3 regions of the Paraclostridium sordellii genome follow, and region 1 is predicted to be linked to each of the others. Evidence: riboswitches for the same ligand, from Rfam matches in the RefSeq annotation. Region 1 holds a riboswitch; each other region holds the start of a gene.
What was found. A riboswitch is a leader RNA that binds a small molecule or an ion and turns the genes downstream of it on or off. The one in region 1 is predicted to bind cyclic di-GMP.
Positions count from the first base shown of each region.

Region 2: another riboswitch for cyclic di-GMP. It lies ahead of ureA (urease subunit gamma); the one in region 1 lies ahead of ATCC9714_RS15575 (response regulator transcription factor).
Region 3: another riboswitch for cyclic di-GMP. It lies ahead of ATCC9714_RS11315 (SpaA isopeptide-forming pilin-related protein); the one in region 1 lies ahead of ATCC9714_RS15575 (response regulator transcription factor).

Region 1 is NZ_LN679998.1:3,213,449-3,221,302, reverse strand. Features, by position in the region: gene carB (carbamoyl-phosphate synthase large subunit) at 1-2,353, shown strand, start outside; cyclic di-GMP riboswitch class II at 2,689-2,772, shown strand; gene ATCC9714_RS15575 (response regulator transcription factor) at 2,803-3,432, shown strand; gene ATCC9714_RS15570 (phospholipase C) at 3,751-4,950, shown strand; gene ATCC9714_RS15565 (ferritin) at 5,001-5,513, opposite strand; gene ATCC9714_RS15560 (class I SAM-dependent methyltransferase) at 5,677-6,549, shown strand; gene ATCC9714_RS15555 (RluA family pseudouridine synthase) at 6,549-7,220, shown strand; gene ATCC9714_RS15550 (peptide arginase family protein) at 7,222-7,854, shown strand, end outside.
Region 2 is NZ_LN679998.1:1,655,244-1,663,097, forward strand. Features, by position in the region: gene ATCC9714_RS07995 (PucR family transcriptional regulator) at 1-1,070, shown strand, start outside; gene ATCC9714_RS08000 (amidohydrolase) at 1,307-2,476, shown strand; gene ATCC9714_RS08005 (MFS transporter) at 2,503-3,795, shown strand; gene ATCC9714_RS08010 (sialidase family protein) at 4,046-5,260, shown strand; cyclic di-GMP riboswitch class I at 5,333-5,416, shown strand; gene ureA (urease subunit gamma) at 5,713-6,015, shown strand; gene ureB (urease subunit beta) at 6,036-6,395, shown strand; gene ureC (urease subunit alpha) at 6,422-7,854, shown strand, end outside.
Region 3 is NZ_LN679998.1:2,358,906-2,366,759, reverse strand. Features, by position in the region: gene ATCC9714_RS11345 (response regulator transcription factor) at 1-706, shown strand, start outside; gene ATCC9714_RS11340 (HAMP domain-containing sensor histidine kinase) at 708-2,117, shown strand; gene ATCC9714_RS11335 (hypothetical protein) at 2,470-2,835, shown strand; gene ATCC9714_RS11330 (hypothetical protein) at 2,974-3,303, opposite strand; gene ATCC9714_RS11325 (hypothetical protein) at 3,401-4,141, opposite strand; gene ATCC9714_RS11320 (DEAD/DEAH box helicase) at 4,255-5,709, shown strand; cyclic di-GMP riboswitch class II at 5,774-5,857, shown strand; cyclic di-GMP riboswitch class II at 5,897-5,980, shown strand; cyclic di-GMP riboswitch class II at 6,019-6,102, shown strand; partial or broken gene ATCC9714_RS11315 (SpaA isopeptide-forming pilin-related protein) at 6,160-7,854, shown strand, end outside.

The DNA.
Region 1 (7,854 bases):
AGCATTAAATCCTCATAGCTTAGAGTATGCAATTATAGAAATAAATCCAAGGGTTAGTAGATCATCAGCTCTTGCATCAAAAGCTACAGGATACCCAATAGCAAAGGTTGCTGCAAAAATTGCACTAGGGTATACATTAGATGAAATACAAAATGCAGTTACAAAGAAGACTTACGCATGTTTTGAGCCAACTCTTGATTATGTGGTTGTAAAAATACCTAAATGGCCATTTGATAAATTTAAGCAAGCAAATAGAAAATTAGGAACAAAGATGATGGCTACAGGAGAAATAATGAGTATAGGAAGTAACTTTGAAGCAGCTATACTTAAAGGGATAAGATCGTTAGAAATAGGAAAATATTCATTAGTTCACAAGGCTTCTGAAGATAGAAGTATAGAACAATTAAAAGCTAGAGTAGTGGTTCCTGATGACGAAAGATTATTTGACTTAGCAGAAATGATAAGAAGAGGCTATAAAATAGAAATGATAGAACAAATCACTGGAGTTGATAAGTGGTTTATAAATAAATTTAAATGGATAGTAGAACAAGAAGAAAAATTAAGAGGAATGCATATAGAGGATTTAACTAAAGATTATTTATTAGAACTTAAGAAAAAAGGATTTTCAGATAAAGGTATAGCTGACCTAATGAAAATAAGTCCAGAAAAAGTTTATGAGTTAAGAACTTTATATAACATAACTCCATCATATAAAATGGTTGATACCTGTGGAGGAGAATTTGATGCACTATCTCCATATTATTACTCAACTTATGAAGAATATGATGAAGTAGTTGTAAGTGATAATAAAAAAGTTATAGTATTAGGGTCAGGCCCAATAAGAATAGGGCAAGGTATAGAGTTTGACTATTGTTCAGTTCACTGTGTTAAATCGTTAAGAGCACAAGGAATAGAAACTATAATAATAAACAACAATCCAGAAACAGTAAGTACGGATTTTGATACATCTGATAAATTATACTTTGAGCCATTAACTGAAGAGGAAGTATTAAATATAATAGAAAAAGAAAATCCAGATGGAGTTATACTTCAATTTGGAGGACAAACAGCTATAAAGCTAGCTAAGTTCTTAGATGAAAAGAAAATAAAAATATTAGGAACAAGTTGTAAAGATATAGATGAAGCAGAAGATAGAGAAAAGTTTGATGAGCTATTAGAGAAATTAGATATAAATAGACCTAAAGGAAAGGCTATATGGTCAGTAAATGAAGGTATTGAAGAAGCTAAAAAATTAGGGTATCCAGTACTTGTTAGACCTTCTTATGTACTTGGAGGTCAAGGTATGGAAATAACTTATGATGAAAATAAGTTAACTCAATATTTAACAGATGCTTTCTTAAGAGATAGTAAAAATCCAGTACTTATAGATAAGTACTTAACTGGTAGAGAAATAGAAGTAGATGCTATATGTGACGGAGAAGATATACTAATTCCAGGTATAATGGAACACTTAGAAAGAGCTGGAGTTCACTCTGGAGACAGTATAACAATGTACCCAAGTCAAAATATAAGTGATGAAATAAAAGCTAAAATATTAGACTATACTAAGAAGATTGCTTTAGAGCTAAATGTTTTGGGAATGGTAAATATACAATTTATAGAGTTTCATGGAGAACTATATATAATAGAGGTTAATCCAAGAGCAAGTAGAACAGTTCCATATATAAGTAAGGTAAGTAAGGTACCTATTATAGACTTAGCTACAAAATGTATGTTAGGATCTAAATTAAAAGATTTAGGATATGGAACAGGAGTTTATAAAGAACCTAAGTTAATATCTGTAAAAGTTCCAGTATTCTCAATGTCTAAGCTTGCTAGAGTTGATGTGAGTTTAGGGCCTGAAATGAAATCCACAGGAGAAGTTTTAGGAGTTGGAGAAACTTTAGAGGAAGCTTTATATAAAGGTTTCTTAGGTGCTGGTAAGAAGATGTCTAACAAAAGAGGTGTCGTTTTAGCTACTGTAAATAACTATGATAAAGATGAGTTTATGGAAATAGCTAAGGATATGAATGAATTAGGATATACTTTCGTAGCAACTGAAGGAACAGCTAAGGCTTTAAGAGAAAATGGAATAGAAGCAAAAGTTGTAAATAGAGTAGAAGAAGCTAGGCCAAATATACTAGATGTTATAAGAAATAAGCAAGTTGATATAGTAATAAACACTCCTACTAAAGGAAATGATTCAACTAGAGATGGATTTAAGATTAGAAGAACGGCAACAGAGTTTTCAACAGAAGTGATGACATCATTAGATACATTAAAAGCTTTAGTAGAAGTTAAAAAGAAAGAAATAAATAGAGATGGGTTATCTGTTTATAATATAGCTGAGTAATTTTTAAGGGGTTAGATTTATCTAACCTCTTATTTTTATGTAAAAACCAGATTTAAGATAAGGATAGTAAATTAATTAAGTAGAAAGTGTATTATACCAATTATACCTTTATATAAAAATGAAAATATATTTATATATATGGAAATTTAAATAAAATATATTTATATATGAAATTTTAAAAACATTTTTTCGAATATGTAAAAATTAAAAAATGTAGAAAAAAATAATAAATTGTCGTAAAATATAAAATTTTCCAATAAAATAGGGTACGAAAAAATTTAACCTATCATATAGTATATGATACTATATAACCTGAAGGTATAACAATATTACTATAATATGAAAGAAACGTAGAAGTATATTCTGTACATGGGCACTTGGGATATATAGAGTTAGTAGTGCAACCGGCTTCCAGTATTATATAAATTATATTTATATGGGGGTTTAAAATGGAAGTATTAGTAATATCAAAATCTTTTATAGTTAGAGAAGCAATAGGTTTATTTTTCAGTAACAGATTTGAGAATTATAAAGTAAAAAGCTTAAAAGATTTAAGTGAAGCTCAGAATATTAGTCTATCAAATATTGATTTTGTATTTATAGATATAGATCAAGGATCAATAGATTTAATAGGTTATATAAAAGAAATTTTCCAGGATATAAAAATTATGGTTTTTAATAAAGATAAAGATAGAGAAATTTTTATGGAATGTTTTAGGAATGGCATTAATGGTTATCTAATAGATATACCTGAAAAAGATGAATTAATGCACATAGTAAGTACAGTTATTAAAGGGAAGAAATATTATGATTTAGAACTATTAGAAGGCGTTTTAGATATAAAAAAAGAAAGTAGTTATGAAAGTGTTGATTTATTAACTGATAGGGAAAATGAAGTTTTAGATAAAGTATCTACTGGATTAACAAATAAAGAAATAGCTAATCAATTGTATGTAAGTGAACATACTATCAAAAAACATATAACTAATATACTTGCAAAGTTAGATATGCGTAATAGAAGAGATTTGATAATATATACAAAATGTAAGATAAAGGGGAAATCTCTGAGTATTACATAAATTTATATAAAAGATGTGATTTCTAATCACATCTTTTTCTATGGAATTAAATAATTAAGCTTTATTGGCCTATAAAAAATTATGACTTTTAAATACGGTATCTATATATACTAGTATCAGTATTATATTTTACATATGGATTAAAAATTCTATAGTAATAAGTCATTATAAATAGTATTTATACATTAATAAATATTTAAAGATAGTGCGTAAAAACTCAATGTTAGTCCAACTTTATTGTTTTTTTGATAAACCTTGATAATATTATAAAAAAAGCACAAAGGGCTTTTAAGGTATTTTATTAGGGAGGCAGATTAAATGAAACGTAAATTTACTAAAACGGTACTTAATGCAGTTTTTGTCTTAGGGTTATGCTCTATTATGGGGGGAACATCTTATGCTTGGGATGGAAAAAAAGACGGAACTGGAACACATGCACTTATTGCAGAACATGGATTAACTATGTTAAATAATGATTTAAATCAAAATGAACCAAAGCCAATAAAACAAAACATAGAAATATTAAACAAATATTTGAAAGACTTAAAATTAGGATCAACTTTCCCAGACTATGACCCTAATGCATATGATTTATTTCAAGACCATTTCTTTGACCCAGATACAGGTAACAACTTTACATTAGATAATAAATGGTATGTAGCATCTCCTATTTATGATACAGCTGAAACACAAGTAAGAAAATTTGCTACTTTAGCTGAAAATGAATGGAAAAAAGGAAATTATAAAGAAGCTACATTTTTATTAGGTCAAGGAATGCATTATTTAGGGGATTTAAATACACCATACCATGCAGCTAATGTAACTGCAGTAGATAGTCCAGGTCATGTAAAGTATGAAACATTTGTAGAAAACAGAAAAGAGAATTATGCTTTAAATACAGCTGGAAATGATACAACTCAAGGAATATATAAAGATGCAGTAGCTAATAAGGATTTTGATCAATGGATGACTCAAAACTCTGTAAAATATGCTAAAAAGGCAAAAGCTTTATATTACAGCCATTCAACTATGAAACATAATTGGGATGATTGGGATTATTCAGGAAGAGAAGCGATAAAAAATTCTCAAGTATGTACAGCAGGATTTTTATATAGATTTATAAATGAGGTTTCAGAAGATCAAATTTCAGGAAACAATTTAACAAATGAATTTAATGTAGTTTTAAAAACTGCAGACAATGAATATGCAGGAACTGACGATAATGTATATTTTGGATTTGAAACTAAAGATGGAAGTAAGTATGAATGGAATTTAGATAATGCAGGAAATGATTTTGAAAAAAATCAAACAGATAATTATATACTAAAAGTGAAGAATGATGTAAAAGTTAACACAAATGATATAACAAAATATTGGGTTAGAAAAGAAAATAGAACACCAATAAGTGACGATTGGGAATTAAGTAATATAAAATTAATATCAAATGGAAAAGTAATTCTTCAAAAAGATATTAATAAGGTATTTTCAGGTAATCAAGTTTATGATATAAACAAATAAAAATAAAAAAGTCATTTGCAATTTGCAAATGACTTTTTTATTTAGATAAATTATGCGTTTTGAACTGGTGGAACATAAGCTCTTTGAGCTAGTTCTTGATCAATTATTAAAAGACCAGCAGGATCATTTTTTAGTAATCTTAACTTTCTAACTACCTTCTCCATGTTTTCCTCTTCTTCTGATTGTTCATCGACAAACCATCTTAAGAAAGATGAAGTAGTATGATCTTTTTCAGAAATTGCTAAATCAACTAATTCGTGAATAGAATTACTTATAATTTTCTCATGTTCTAACGCAGCTTCAAATACATCTAAAGGACTTTCAAAATCAGATTTAGGTTTTTCTATAGCTTGTAGAACAATTTTACCCCCAGCTCTACTTATGTAATTGAAAAATTTGTAAGCGTGGTCTCTTTCTTCTTTAACTTGAACATTAAAGAAATTTGCAAAACCATCTAAATTGTTTTCAACAAAGTAAGCTTCCATTGACATATAGAAGTACTCAGAGAAAAACTCCATTTGAAGTTGATTATTTAATGCATCTATAACTTTTTGACTTGCCATAAAAACCCCTCCTAAAATTTATAGTAATTTTAATTACAATACTATTATACAATAGTATTGCCAAAATTTGATAATAAGTATATAAAGTATTTAAAATACTCAAAATATCAAGTAATAATATGGTATAATACATAAATTGAGATTAAATTTTAGGAGGAAACCAATGTTATTATTAGCTGATAAATGGAAAGATTATGAACTTATAGATATGGGTAACGGAGAAAAGTTAGAGCGTTGGGGAAATGTTGTTTTAAGAAGACCAGATCCACAAGTTATGTGGCCAATAGCTGAAGAAAAAGGGCTATGGAAAACACCTCATGGACATTACCATAGAAGTAGTAGAGGTGGTGGTCAATGGGAACATAAAAAGAAGTATCCTGAAAAATGGACAATAAGCTATAAAAATTTAAAGTTTAATATAAGTCCAACTGGATTTAAACATACAGGTTTATTCCCAGAACAAGCGGCAAACTGGGATTGGGCAATGGATAAGATACAAAATGCAGGGAGACCAATAAAGGTTTTAAATTTATTTGCATATACTGGAGGAGCTACTGTTGCGTGTGCGTATGCAGGAGCAGAAGTGTGTCATGTAGATGCATCTAAAGGAATGGTAACTTGGGCTAAAGAAAATTTACACACATCAGGACTTCAAGATAGAAAAGTAAGATTTATTGTAGATGATGTTGTAAAATTTGTTGAAAGAGAAATAAGAAGAGGAAATAAATATGATGCTATAATAATGGATCCTCCTTCTTATGGAAGAGGGCCAAAAGGAGAAGTTTGGCAAATAGAAGATAAGCTATACGGATTAGTAGAATTATGTACTAAGGTTTTATCTGATAAACCTTTATTTTTCTTAATAAACTCATATACAACTGGATTGTCTCCAATAATACTTGAGCATATATTAGATGCTACAGTTGCTAAAAAGGCTAAAGGTGGAAAAATATATGGAGGAGAAATAGGAATTCCTACGTCAAAAGATAAAAAAGTACTTCCTTGTGGTATATTTGGAAGATGGGAGTCTAAATAATGATAAATGTCATATATGAAGATAACCATTTACTAGTTGTAGAAAAGCCTGTTAATGTATTATCTCAAGGTGATGATACTAATGATAAGGATATGGTTAATTTATTAAAAAATTATCTAAAAGTAAAGTACAATAAGCCAGGGAATGTGTTTGTAGGTCTTGTTCATCGATTAGATAGACCAGTAGGTGGAATAATGGTTTTTGCAAAAACCTCCAAGGCTGCATCTAGATTATCAGAACAAGTTAGAAATAAAAGTTTTAAAAAGACATATAGAGCTGTTTTAAATGGAAATATGAAAAAAGATAAAGATACATTAAAAGACTATCTTTATAAGAATAAGAAAACTAATATGGTAAGCGTAGTTAATAAAAATCACAAAGATGCTAAAGATGCAGAGTTAAGTTATGAAACAATATCTAAAAATGAAAAATTTAGTATGGTTCAAGTTGATTTAAAAACTGGTAGACCACATCAAATAAGAGTTCAATTTTCAAGTAGAAATCATCCTTTATTTGGAGATCAAAGATATGGCCAGCATATAAATAAAAAGGGAGATCAGATAGCCCTTTGGTCGTATAAGATAGAAATAACTCATCCTACAACTAAAGAAAAGATGGAGTTTATATGCAATCCTCCAAATAATTATCCATGGAATTTATTTGAGGTGTAAAATGAATAGATATACTGGATTTTATATAGATAAACCATTAGGAAATAATGTGTTTTCATATGATGAGAGAGAGAATAAAAAAATATATGTTCCTAAGCTTATACAAGGCGATTTAAATGATGTAAAAATAGGACATGAAGTAGTATTTAGTGAAATGGAATTTGAAGAAGAAATAAACTCTATAGGATTAAAAAACATAGTAAAATTTAACTACAAAGGTAAGACTGTATATATATTTGATAACCACAATCATTCTTTCTATTTTTGGATAAAAAGTCTTAAGGAAGGGTTATTTAATAAAGGATGCAAGCTAGTTCATATAGATCAGCATAAAGATATGAGAGAACCAGAAAATTATGTTGTAGATATAGAAAATATAGATGATGTTTTTAGATATACAAATTATGTATTAAATGTAGGTAATTTTATAAAGCCTGCGCTTTATCATAATATTTTTTCAGATGCTATAATAATAGATAGTACTTATGGATTTGAAATGGATATAGATGGAGAAATAGTTTTAGATATAGACTTAGATATTTTTTCTAAAGATATGGAGTATATGTCTTACGATTTAAGAATTAATAAAATCAGAGAATATATAAATAGAGCTAATGTTATAACTATTGCAAGT
Region 2 (7,854 bases), 1.6 Mb from region 1:
AATTTAAAGAAGTATCTAAGGATTTAAATATAGAAGACTTTTGGAAACCTTCCTTTGATTATAGTAAAGAGATTTTATGCAAAGATATAAAAATGTCGAGATATAGGTTCTATGATAGCAAATATGAAGCTCCATTTAGTTGGATAACAGTCCCTATAACTATAGATAACAAAATTAAAGCATATTTTGTTGTTATTGAGGCTACAGGTCTTATTGACTATTTTGACCAATTTTCTTTAAGAATAGGATTTTTATTAATACAAGAATTATATGAACAAATTTTTGTTAAGCAACTTATGGAAGATAGTCAATTTAAAAAATTCATAGAAAATATTTTAAATGATAATCTAAAAGACAAAGACAGTATAATAAATATAGCTAATGATCTAAATATTAGTATAAATGATAAATTTCACACTATCGTAATGAATCAAACCAATGAGAAAGTTATCTTGTCAGGATTAAGAGAGACTTTAAAAAATTGTACAAGAAATGCTTTTGGATTTGAAGATTATAAAATATCATTCATAGAAGATAATAGTTGTTTATTTTTAATTAAAGAAAATAGTAGATTTTCAGAAAAACAAAATATTAAGCTTATAAAAGAGAAGTTATCTAATTTAAAGAAGCGCTTAGAATTAGACATAGATAATCTAGAACTAAGTTTTGGTATATCAGATATTCCAGACTTTATTTATGAAACAAAGAAAAGTTATCAAAGAGCAGAGAAAGCTATTAGTATCGGAAAACTTTTATATCCTAAAGAAGAGTTTTGTTCTTATTCAAACTTAGGAGCTTTTGCTTGGATGGATATAAAAGATGATGAAGTTAATATTATGCTAAGAGATATAAGCGTTTTATTAGAGGATGAGAAGTATAAAGAATATATACATACACTAAAAGTGTATTTAGAATGTAAGATGAACTTTAGTCTTACAGCTAAAAATTTATATGTACATATAAATACTGTTCGAAAAAGAATAGAGGATATTACTTATTTACTAAAGATAGATTTAGAAGATCCTATGAATAGGTTGAAATTAGAAATTTTACTAAAGTTATTTTACTAGACAAGAAAATAAATAAATTATTATAAGATATTCGTAATAAATACGGATATCTTATTTTTTTATAAATATAATGAATATAGCATGAAAAAAATTTCTTAATCATTATAGAAAAGTGAAAATTTATTCATTTATATAATATTTGTCAAATATAAGGAAAGTATTTGCGTTGATGTAGGTTTTATTTAGCTGATAATATTAATTTAAGGAAAATGATAATAAATTAAAGGGGTGTTTAAATGTCTAAAATATTAAATAAAGCTAAAGATATTGAAGGATATGTAATTAATTTAAGACGAGAATTTCATAAGTATCCTGAATTAAGTGGAAGAGAATTTAAAACTCAAGAAATGGTTATTAAAGAGCTTGAAAATATAGGAATACCTTATAAAAAAGTAGGAAATACATCAGTGGTAGCTATATTAAATGGAAAAAAAGAAGGTAAAACTATAGCTTTAAGAGCAGATATGGATGCACTTCCTATAATAGAAGAATCAGGTGTTGAATTTTCATCAAAAACACATGGATTAATGCATGCTTGTGGTCATGATGCCCACACTGCAATGCTTCTTGGAGCAGCAAAAGTACTTTCTAAAATGAAAGATGAGATAAATGGAAATATTAAATTCTTTTTCCAAGAAGGAGAAGAAACTTTTACAGGAGCAAAAGAAATCATAAAAGATGGAGGAATGGATGGAGTAGATGCTTGCTTTGGACTACATTGTATGCCTGATCTTGAAACTGGATATGTAAATATTGATTCAGGATATAAAATGGCAGGGTGTGATACTATTTATGTAAAATTTGAAGGAATATCAGGTCATGGATCTTCTCCACACCTTGCAAAAGACACTATTTATCCTGCTTGTACTTTTGTTTCAGGATTACAAGCAATAGCAACTAAAAATATTGATCCACAAGAGCCCGTAGTTCTTACAGTAGGAAGGTTTATAGGAGGAACTAAGGCTAATATAATTCCTAAGTACACAAACCTTGATATATCAATGAGATACTTTAACCCTAAAGTAAGAGCAATTGTCCACCAAAGTATAAAAAGACATGCAAAAGCAATTGCAGAAGCTTATGAAATTAATGTTGATGTAAATATAGAAGAAAGTGCAATAAGTCTTTATAATGATGAAGAATTATCTATAATTGCAAAAAATTCAGCAAAAAAAATACTAGGTGAAGGAAAAACTGTATCAGGACCTAAACTAATGGGATCAGAAGATTTCCCTTATTACTTGAAATATGCAAAAGGAGTATATGCATACCTTGGCTATAATAATAAGGAAAAAGATAGTATTTATTATCCACATCATGAGAAGTTCAAAATAGATGAAGAATGTCTTAAGTATGGAGTAGCACTACATGTTCAATTTGCTTTAGATTTTTTAAATGAAAACTAAAAATAATTTTACAAGGGGATAATTTAATGGGATTAAAAAGTGTTGGAGTTAAAGACAATGACATTAAGAAGATAGAAAGATATAGGTGGATAGTTTGGTTAATATTAGCATCTGTATATATATTTGTAACGTTTCATCGTATGGGTGTTGGCGTTGTTAAAAATGATTTACAAAATGAATTTAAAATTGGATCACTAGAATATGCAAATATAGGTTCAATGTATTTTTACGCATATTTTATCATGCAGATACCATCAGGAATACTTGCTGATAAACTAGGTCCTAAAAAAACAGTATCAATGTTTTCTATATTGGCTGCAATAGGTTCTATAACTTTTGGTATGGCACCTAGTATAAATGTTGCTTATATAGGTCGTTTTATGGTAGGGATTGGAGTATCTGTTGTATTTATATGTTTGGTAAAAATACAATCACGTTGGTTTTATTCAAAAAACTTTGCACTAATGGTTGGATTATCTGGAGTAGTTGCAAACTTAGGATCAATGTTAGCACAAACTCCGCTAGCCCTAGTCTCAGCAAAATTTGGATGGAGAAATACTTTTATTTTTATGGGATTAGCAATGGTATTTTTCACAGTCTTGACGCTTATATTTGTTAAAGATGATCCAAAAGATATGGGACTTCCAGGAATGGATGAACTTGAGAATAGACCGATAGATGCATCTAATATAAAAGTTATGCCAGCATTAAAATCAATATTATCAAACAAAAGAACTTGGGTTATATCTATTGCATATTTTGGATTATCTACAGCCTATACTGTATTTATGGGTACATATGGAGTTTCATTCTTAATAGAAAAGTACAGTTTAACAAATGTACAATCAGCAAATTATGTTATAGTGACTATAGCAGGGGCACTTATAAGTTCTTTAGTACTTGGGCAAATCTCAGATTATTTTAAAAGTAGAAAATTGCCATTAACTATTGCGGGGACTTTAACTTTATTATGCTGGATAGTACTTATATACGTTGGAGTACCTATTAACATGCTTGTTCCATTTTTATTTATATTTGGATTTGTTTCATCAGCATTTACTATGTGTTGGACAATGGGAAATGAGGTAAATGATAGAAGACTTTCAGGTATGGCTACAGGAGTTGTAAACTGTGTAGGATTTTTAGGAGCCGCTGTTATCCCAGTTATTATGGGTAAGGTTTTAGATAGTTATAAAGATACCCCATTAGTTGGTTATGAAAAGGCATATTTTGTTTTAATTATGATAATAGCAATAAGTGTTGTTGCTTCGTTTTTCACAAAAGAAACAAGTGCACAAAATATATATGATGTAAAATAAAAATATATTTTATATATATATTCTAGTATATTCCTTGATATTAAGATACAAAAAGATATTGACATAATTTATGTTAATATCTTTTTTTTATAAATAAATATATTTATCTAAAGTAATTAATTAAATTAACAGAGAAATTATAAAAAATATAAATATAAACCAGTGATTATGACAAAAAAATAAAAATTATTATGCTAAAATTAACTAAAATTAATATATAAAGAATAGTTTAAATTAAAGGGGGAGAGCTATGAAAAAATTTATTAAAATTTTGAAAGTATTAAGTATGGCAATTGTTTTGTCAGCATGTAATATCAATGGTGTCTTTGCAAGTAATTTAAACACAACTAATGAACCTCAAAAAACAACTGTATTTAATAAAAATGACAATACGTGGAATGCACAGTATTTTAGAATACCTAGTCTTCAGACTTTGGCAGATGGTACTATGCTAGCATTTTCAGATATTCGTTATAATGGAGCAGCAGATCATGCATACATAGATATTGGAGCTGCTAAAAGCACTGATAATGGACAAACATGGGAATATAAAACAGTAATGGAAAATGATCGTATTGATTCAACTTTTTCTCGTGTAATGGATTCAACAACTGTTGTTACAGACACAGGAAGAATAATATTAATTGCAGGATCATGGAATAAAAATGGAAATTGGGCAAGTAGTACAACTTCTTTAAGAAGTGACTGGTCTGTTCAAATGGTTTATTCTGATGATAATGGAGAAACATGGTCTGATAAAGTTGATTTAACTACAAATAAAGCAAGAATAAAAAATCAACCAAGTAACACTATTGGATGGTTAGGCGGTGTTGGAAGTGGTATTGTAATGTCTGATGGTACAATAGTAATGCCAATACAAATTGCATTAAGAGAAAACAATGCTAACAACTATTATTCATCAGTTATATATTCAAAGGATAATGGAGAAACATGGACAATGGGAAATAAAGTTCCTGATCCAAAAACTTCTGAAAATATGGTAATTGAATTGGATGGAGCTTTAATTATGAGTTCTAGAAATGATGGAAAGAATTATAGAGCATCATATATATCTTATGATTTAGGATCTACTTGGGAAGTATACGATCCTTTACATAATAAAATATCTACTGGTAATGGGTCTGGATGCCAAGGTTCATTTATCAAAGTTACTGCAAAAGATGGACATAGATTAGGATTTATTTCAGCACCAAAAAATACAAAAGGTGGATATGTTAGAGATAACATAACTGTTTATATGGTTGACTTTGATGATTTATCTAAAGGTGTTAGAGAACTATGTATCCCATACCCTGAAGATGGAAATTCAAGTGGTGGTGGATACTCTTGTTTATCCTTCAATAATGGAAAATTAAGTATACTTTATGAAGCTAATGGAAATATAGAATATAAAGATTTAACAGATTATTATTTATCTCTTGAGAATAATAAAAAATTAAAATAAAAAAATTAAGGAAAACATTGACAAAAAAAGTAGAAAAAATAAAATTATAGTACTATAATAGTAATATAATTAAAAATAAATATGCAAACCTAGAGAAATCTAGCTACGCAAAGCTAAAGGGGCTAAGGTCAAAGACTATGCCAGCCAGTTGCCAAAGAGTTAAAACTTTTTGTTTTTATATCTGATACATATAAATTTTATATGTATATTTAGGTGTATTTACGCTACTCTCTTTGGAGTAGCTTTTTTAATATAAAAGTAAATAAGTAAATCTAATAACTTAAAGTTAAAGGATTGAATATATAAATTAATTCACCTTTAATTGTCAAATACTTAACAATTTTATTTTATAAATACCTAAATATAATATTATTTTTTATATATGCTCAGATATGCTTAAGCTACTCTCTTTGGAGTAGCTTTTATTATTAATAATAAAGGAGGATAATAAAGTGCGAATTACACAAAGAGAAATTGAAAAACTTATGTTACATTACGCAGGAGAACTAGCAGGCAAAAGAAAGCAAAGGGGACTTAAACTTAATTATATAGAATCAGTAGCTTATATAAGCTCAGAGTTACTAGAATTAGCTAGAGATGGAAAATCTGTTACTGAGCTAATGAACCTAGGCACAAAGCTTCTTACAAAAGAAGATGTAATGGAAGGTGTAAGTGAAATGATACACGAAGTTCAAATCGAAGCTACATTTCCAGATGGAACTAAATTAGTAACAGTACATAATCCTATAAAATAAGGTTTAAGGGGAGATAAAATATGATACCAGGAGAAATCATTACGAAAGATAGAGAAATTATTTTAAATGAAGGTAAAAAAATATTAACTATTAAAGTTGAAAATGCTGGAGATAGACCAATTCAAGTAGGTTCCCATTTTCATTTTTTCGAAGTAAATAAACTGTTAAAATTTAATAGGAAAAGTTCATTTGGAATGAGATTAAACATACCTTCAGGAACATCAATTAGATTTGAACCAGGAGAAAGAAAAGAAGTCGATTTAGTTGAATTAGGTGGAAACAAAAAAGCATTTGGATTTAATGGATTAACAGAAGGACAAGTCAATGATGATAATCTAAAAAAAGCCTTAGAATTCGAAAGTTTTAAATATTTCTTATAATTAATTTAAACAAGGAGGAGAAATAAATGTCTTATAAAATGTCTGGTAAAAAATATGCAAGTATGTTTGGGCCTACAACTGGAGATAAAATCAGACTTGCTGATACAGATTTAATTATAGAAGTTGAGAAAGACTATACTGTTTATGGAGATGAAATAAAGTTTGGTGGAGGAAAAACCTTAAGAGATGGTATGGGCCAATGTGTTCATATTAATAGTGAAGAAGGGGCACTAGATTTAGTTATAACAAATGCACTTATAGTTGATAGTACAGGAATATTTAAAGCTGATATAGGAATAAAAAATGGGAATATAGTTGGAATAGGAAAATCAGGAAATCCAGATATTATGGATGGTGTAAATGAAAATATGATAGTTGGTGCATCTACAGAAGCAATTTCAGCAGAAGGACTTATAGTTACTGCTGGTGGAATTGATACACATATTCATTTCATATCACCACAACAAGTAAATACTGCACTATGTAGTGGTATAACCACAATGATAGGAGGAGGAACTGGTCCAGCTGATGGAAGTAATGCAACTACCTGCACTCCAGGTCCTTGGAATATAGAAAAAATGCTTAAAGCATCTGAAGAATATCCTATGAATATAGGTTTATTTGGAAAGGGAAACTGTTCAAGCGAAGAACCTTTAATAGAACAAATCAAATCAGGAATAATAGGTCTTAAAATACATGAAGACTGGGGAGCCACTCCAAAAGTAATAGATACATGTCTCACAGTTGCTGATAAATATGATATTCAAGTCGCTATACATACAGATACCCTTAATGAAGGGGGATGTATAGAGGACACAATGAATGCAATAGCCGGAAGAACTATACACACGTTCCATACAGAAGGTGCGGGTGGTGGACATTCACCGGATATAATAAAAGCAGCATCATATGGCAACATATTGCCAGCCTCAACAAATCCAACTATGCCTTATACATTAAATACAATAGATGAACATTTAGATATGCTAATGGTATGCCATCATTTAGACAAAAAAATAGAAGAAGATGTAGCATTTGCAGATTCAAGAATACGTCCAGAAACAATAGCAGCAGAGGATATACTACAAGATTTAGGAGTATTCAGTATTATGAGTTCTGATTCTCAAGCAATGGGCAGAGTTGGTGAAGTCATAACTCGTACTTGGCAATCTGCACATAAAATGAAGAATCAACGTGGACATTTATCTGAAGATAATAAGGAAAATGATAATTATAGAGTTAAAAGATATATAGCCAAATATACTATAAATCCAGCTATTGCCCATGGTATATCAAATTATGTAGGATCAGTTGAAGAAGGTAAATTTGCAGATTTAGTTATTTGGAATCCTGCTTTCTTTGGAATTAAGCCAGATATAATACTTAAAGGTGGAATGATAATTGAAGCTAAAATGGGTGATCCTGGCGCTTCTATACCAACACCAGAGCCAATTATGTA
Region 3 (7,854 bases), 850 kb from region 1:
GGAAAAAAATATTTTATTAGTAGATGATGAAATAGATATATTAAAGCTTTTAGGTACTGTATTAAATAAAGAAGGTTTTAAAAATGTATATAAAGCAGAAACAGGAAATGAAGCTATAAATATATTTAAAAATAATGATATAGATATTGTTGTATTAGACATTATGCTACCGGATAAAGAGGGGTATGAAGTTTTTAAAGAAATTAGGCAAATCTCTCAAGTTCCAGTACTATTTTTGTCAGCTAAAACTGAAGAAATGGATAGAGTATTAGGACTAGCATTAGGAGCAGATGATTACATAACAAAGCCATTTAGCCCAAAAGAAGTTGCACTTAGAATAAAATTGAATCTTAAAAAAAATCTTATGTTAGAAACTAAAAAAGATGAAGATACAAAGGAAAAATTGGTATTTGGACCATTTGAAATAGATGAAGATAGTGTAGAAGTCAAAAAAAATGGAAAAACTATAGAGCTTAAAGCTAAAGAGTTTAAAATGTTTTTATATATGGCAAAACATCTAGAACAAATTATAAGCAAAGAAAAGTTTTGCGATGAAGTATGGGGAGATGATTTTATAGGATATGACAATACAATAATGGTTCATATAAGGAGATTAAGAGAGAAAATAGAAGATAATCCATCAAAACCTAAGCACATAAAAAATATAAAAGGATTAGGTTACAAGTTAACTTTGAAGGAAAACTAAAATGAAATTGAGAATAACTTTAAAGTATGTAGTAAGTATAATTTGTGTAGTTATGATAGTCACTATCCTAAATATATCAGGAATAATGGGAGTTGTTATTTTTAATAATTCTAAAACTCCAAAGCAAGAAGGAGAAGTATTTACTAGAGATTTTAATAGATATATAAATATCAAAAATAATGAAATAGAAGTTAATGAAAAAGGAAAACAATTATTACGTAAAAATGACATGTGGATACAGATACTAGATGAAGATTCAAAGGAAGTATATAGATATAATGCTCCAAAAGCTCTCAATAAAAAGCATACTCCTGTAGAAATTATAAATGGGTATAAATATGCTGGTGGATTTGATAGTAAGGATGCAGAAAATGTATTGGTATCTAGTAAGGTTATAAATAATAAAGAGTATAGTTATATACTTGGGTTTGATAGAAATCAATTACAAAAGTATATACTTACTTATAATCCAAAAAACTTAGCTAATACTGTAATAAAAATAATATGGCTTATACTATTTATCGATTTAATATTAGCCATAATAGTTGGATATATATTTAGTAGAAGGTTAACTAAGCCATTAAAAAATATAATACGAGGAGTTGAAAATTTAGAAGAGGGTAAGTATGAGATTTTCTACAAAGAAAAGGGATTATATCAAAGTGTGTATAAAAAGCTAAATAAATTATCTGATACCTTAAAAAGTAATGAGATAGAAAGAAATAAATTAGATAAATTAAAGCAAGAATGGATTGCTAATATTTCACATGATATTAAAACTCCTCTATCATCAATTAAAGGATATGCAGAGCTTTTAAGTGATGATGATTACTATATAGATAGAGAAGAAGCAAAAGACTACGGAGTTATAATCAATGAAAAATCCGAATATATAAAAGAACTTGTAGATGATTTAAATTTAACAATGAAGTTAAAAAGTAGTGAAAATGTATTAAATAAATCAACTGTAAATATTGTAAGAGTAGTAAAAGATTGCATAATTCAGATATTGAATGACCCTAAATATTCAAATAGTAAAATTGAATTTTATACTAATAAAGAAGTAATAGAGAAAGATATTGATTTAATGTTGTTTAAACGAGTTATAAATAATCTTGTATATAATGGGCTTATACATAATAAAAAAGATGTGAATATAGAAGTAAGCATAGATTATAAAGATGATAAAAATACTATTTTAACAATAAAAGATAATGGAAAAGGGATAAAAGAAGATGATTTAGACAGAATCTTTGATAGATACTACAGAGGAACTAATACCGGTGAGGCTCATAAAGGGTCTGGACTAGGAATGGCTATAGCTAAAGATATCTTGGAAGCGCATAAATTTGATGTGAAAATTAGAAGTAAGATTGGATTAGGAACAGAAATTAAAATTTTTATTAAATAAAAAAAGCTATCTCAAGATAGAATTAATATCTATTACTTGAGATAGCTTTTTAACTAGCAGTGACACTTACAGCAGCGTCTGCAGCAACCACATCTAGGACAAATTTTAAAAAAGAAAAAACATCTACCACAACGTCTGCATTTACAACATAAAAATGACCTATTATGCATAAAATTCCTCCAGTATATTAATTAAAAGAGATCTCTTTTAATTAATATATTAAAATTAGTGAAAGTTGTGACTATTTATGTAGAATTAAAAAAATATATATAAAATAATGTCAAAAAAAAATATTAATCATATATTAAATTATGGATAAGTTTATCCATAATTTAATATGGGAGCTGATTTAATGAGTTGCAATAAAAAAAATAACTGTAAAAAATGGAATTGTGATGGAAATAATAATCACAAGTTCGTATGTAAGTGTATATGCAATTGCAATAAATCACAATGTTGCGAATGGACTAAATTCCCAACATGCAAAGATAAATGTGATAAAGATTTAGATTGGTTTTTAGGAAGATATGTTAGAGAATTATTAGAAAACTTAGATTTACCATGTGGACACCCAGGTATAGATGCTATATTAAGAATTTTAGCAGATGGTGGATGCTTGCCATGTGGACATCCTAGCTTAGAAGAGTTAATATTAATTGCTATCCTAGAAGATAACAAAGAACTATGCAAAGTTTTCCACAAACATTGTTGCAAGTAAAGCATAATTAAAGGGCTCTATAAGCCCTTTTTTTATTTATATGAATATATAGAAATAAAATGCATTTTATAATCTGAATGTTACAAATTGATATAAAACAAAAGCTAATCATACAAATAACTTGCTTTTGTTTTAAATTCATCTTTTATCGTAAATTAATATTAGATATGCTCCTCCTGCTAGATTTGGGCATGAATTTTTATCACAATTAACTTTACCGATGACTTTATTTTTCTTGTATATAAAACCGTTACTATCGATTTTTCCTATAGGGGAATCAGATTCTACAGAATATACATGACCATTATTATCAACACTTCCAACAATATTTTCTAAATTATCATATATAAGGTTTACATAAACTCTACCAACTGGACAGTCATGATATAGATGATTATGAACTATATTGTAACTGTCTAATCTAGCTACAGGTCTATTATTGTAAGGAAAATTTATTATTTCGAACATGTTTGTACTCTCCTTTTATCATAGTATAAAAATATGTTTTATTGAAGCTTATTATTAAAAATTTAAATTTATGATAAAAAGGTAAAATTAAATTTGTTTATATAAAATCATAAGTGTAGTACCATGTTATATTACTTAAATCTGATCCAAATAATTCATATTCTGTTGGTAAAAAAGTTAAAAGCACTTTTTTAGATCTTAGTACACCTAAATTTCCACATATATCTATATTTTTAAATAATTTATTAGCAAATGTTATACCTCGATTATCTCGTAGTTCAAGATAAAAGTTAAATAAACTAGATAAAGGCACTTTCTTTAAATTTATCATATACCCATCTAGATATAAAATATTTTTATCTTTTTTTATACTGTTTATTATTAAATTTATAGTATTATTTTCTAAGAAAAATTCTTCGCAAAAGTAAATTTCGGTTGTACTTTGACTATCCCTTGAGAATAGGTTATCATACAGATACTTATATAAATTAAAGCTTTCTAATTTAGAACTTAATATATTTTGAAGATTTTGTTTTGAAAATGATGAATCTATATTATTTATATTATTAATATATTTGGTAAATAATTTATACTCTAGAATCATAGCATTTTTTAAATCAGCTTTTATATTATGAGTTATACAATATGAATTTTCTAAGTTGGAAAATGTAGAACAACTATTAATATAATTTGAACTTTTATGAATATCATTTATTATTTTATTTATTGAATTTATAGTTTCTAGATAGTATTTATTTTTGCTGGATTGGAGTTTGTAACAAGTTAAATAATCATTTATATATTCTAAAAATTCTTTTTTTGTATAGATAAATACCACCTCCAATTAACCCTGTATACTATATATATGGCTAAAAAGTTATATAAGTTCTAGGTTGTGTTATAATAAATAACTATATGAAAATGAAATTTATTTTAGATAAGGTGGTAATAATGAAAACGAAATTTAATGAATTTAACCTGGATAAAAATATATTAAAATCACTTTTTAACATGGGATATGAAGAACCCTCAAAAGTACAAAAAGAGGTTATACCTAAGCTTATAAAATGCGAAAATATAGTGGTTAAGTCTAAAACAGGTAGTGGAAAGACGGCTAGTTTTGGAATACCGATATGTGAAATGATAAATATAGAAGAAAACTGTATTCAGGCATTGATTATTGTTCCTACTAGAGAATTAGCTATACAAGTAAAAGATGAAATATCTAATATAGGAAGAATTAAGAAAGTTAGATGCAGTGCTATATTTGGAAGACAACCTATAAAGGATCAAATAAATGAATTAAAACAAAGAGTTCATGTTGTTGTGGCTACTCCGGGGAGAGTAATTGATCATATAAAAAGAGAAACTATAGATATTAAAAATCTAAAATATTTAATTATAGATGAAGCTGATAAAATGTTAAATAAAGGGTTTATAGATGATATGGAGTTTATATTTAAAAAGATTTCAAAACAATGTAATATTGGTCTATTTTCAGCGACTATAGATAAAGATATAAAATATGTTTACGAAAAACATATACAAAGTCCAAATATTATAGAAATAAAAAATGATAAGTCTAAAGATAAACCTCAAATTAGAGAAAGATTAATAAATTCAACAACAATTAAAAAATATGATTGTTTAAAGAATATAATATATTATAATAATCCAAAAACCACTATTATATTTTTAAACACAAAAGATAGAGTTAGTAATTTATATAAAAAGATGAAGCAAGATAAGTTCTCTGTAGCACAAATCCATGGAGATATGTCTCAAGAAAAAAGAATATTTGTAATTAAAGATTTTAAGGAAGGAAAATATAATGTACTAGTTAGCACTGATGTTGCAAGTAGAGGAATACATATAGATGATGTTTCATTAGTAATAAACTATGATGTTCCAAAAGATAAGGAAAATTATGTACACAGAATAGGTAGGACTGGAAGACAAGACAAATATGGGCAAGCAATAACTATTATAACAGAAAAAGATGAGAGTGTTATAAATGATATACAAGAATATATTGGATATAATATAGAAAATTTAAAGGACTTAAATGAAGAGAGTATAGAATTAGGTAAAAGAAAGTTTGAAGAGAAATCTAAAAATTTATTTAAAACTAATCGTATAAATAAAAAAGATAGTAAGTTAAATAGTGAGGTTACTAAAATATATTTAAATGCTGGAAAAAAGAAAAAAATAAGAGTTGGAGATATTGTTGGAGCTTTTAGCAATATTGATGGTATAAAAAATGAAGATATAGGAGTTATTGAAATAAGTGATCTATGCTCTTATGTAGATTTACTTAATTATAAAGGTGAGATATTTTTAAAAAAACATAAACAAATATACATAAAAAAGAAACCTGTTAAAGTTAAGAGAGACAATACGATTTAGATTAATAAACTATAAATTTGATTGCAAAAAATATCGAAATTTGGTAAAATTAAGTGAATTAATTTAATGATTTAGAAACGAAGAAGTATATTCTGTATTTGGGCATCTGGAATATATGGAGTTAGTGATGCAACCGGCTATATTTACAAACTGTAGGTATAGCCTTTTTTATTTGAAAGTAAAAATTTAATGATTTAGAGACGAAGAAGTATATTCTGTATTTGGGCATCTGGAATATATGGAGTTAGTGATGCAACCGGCTATATTTACAAACTGTAGGTATAGCCTTTTTTATTTGAAAGTAAAACTTAATAATTTAGAGACGAAGAAGTATATTCTGTATTTGGGCATCTGGAATATATGGAGTTAGTGATGCAACCGGCTATATTTACAAATTGTAGGTATAGCCTTTTTTATTTCCAAATTTAAAAAATAAAAAGAGGTGATTTTTTGAAAGATAGGAAAGGCAGGAAGGTACTTAGCTTAGTTATTATTCTAAATATGATACTAAGTATAATATCGCCAAGTATAACTGTATTTGCTGACAGTAATATTAAACTGAAATTAACCAGTAATAAGAGTAAAGTTGATTCAGGAGATCAAGTTGAATTTAATTTAAACTATGAAGCTTTAAATGGGCCAGGAAGTATAAAAGATGGAGATGTAATAACTTTTGAATTACCTGATGTATTTAAAGATATAAGCCCCAAATATCCACCGGAGCATTTTAAAAGTGTAACAGTAAATGGAACAACTGTTACTGCCGTATTTAGTGAAGGAGCAAATGATGCAATTGGAGGATATATGAGTGTAAAAGCTACTGCTAAAAATGTTGAATCTGCTACAACTCAGAGAGTTGAAGTGAATTTAAATGGAACAGTGCAGTATATGGATATTGAAGTTGATCCTCCAAAAGAAGTAAATCCACCAACAGAAGAAATAATAGATAGACAAATATACAAATCAGTAGACAATCCAGACGGCTATGAAGGTTATGAAAATGGAACTCTAATAAATAATATAAATAATCCAGTAGTAGGGAAAAAGGTTCAGTATAGTATATATGTAAATGAAAAGCATGGATATATCTATAATTCATATATAAAAGATAGTATCCCAGAAGGTATGGAACTAGTCAGAAATTCCATAAAAGTTTATGAAACTAAATATGGACAAGAAGAAAGAAATGTAACATCTGAATTCAAAGGTAAAATGAACTTACAGAGTAATGAGTTTTATGTGAATTTTGGAACTACACAAAATAAATACAGAATAAGTTATGATTTGATAATAAAAAAACAAATGCCAAGATATGATAATATTGCAAGCTTAATTAAACATGATGGAGAAATATCATCAAAAGCTATAGTCAAACCTAAAGATGACGATAAAATTATATCAAAATATAGTAGAACTAATGAAACTGCCAAAGATGAAAATGGACATACAGTAGGTATAGTAAATTTAAATGATAACAAAGTTACATATACATTAGATATAAACCCTAATAACCAAGATATAAAAAATGCTATTGTTGAAGATGTTATACCATCAGGAATGAAATTAGTTGATGGAAGTATAAGAGTTGGAGCATATGATATAGCAGATAATTTTGAGTGGGTTACAAAGCAAATAAAAGATAAAATAAAGTTTGAAAATAATAAATTAACTTTAAACATCGGAGATACAAATAAACATTATTTAGTTTATTATGACTTAGAAGTTACTCAAAGGCAAAAAGCTTATACTAATAATGCCAAAATAAGCTATGATAAAACTTCTAAAGAAGTAAGTAATGTAGTTAGGTATGAAATGAACGCAGGTGCTATAAATGCTAGAAAAACTGTGGATAAGACCTCATTAAAAAAAGGCGATAGTCAAATCGTTAATTATACAATAGATTTTGACTGTTATGGATACTTTAATAAAGGATATTTAAATTTAACAGACAAGTTAGATCCAAGAGTTAAAATTTTAGATGTACAAGCACCTAAACATTTTAGTGTAAATATTGATAAATCTACTAATACAATAAATGTAACTAATGATATTAAACAGATAGAATATGGAGAACCACTACAAGTAAAAATAAAAACAGATTTTTCTAAAGTTGATGATGGAAGTACTATAAATAATATTGCAAAA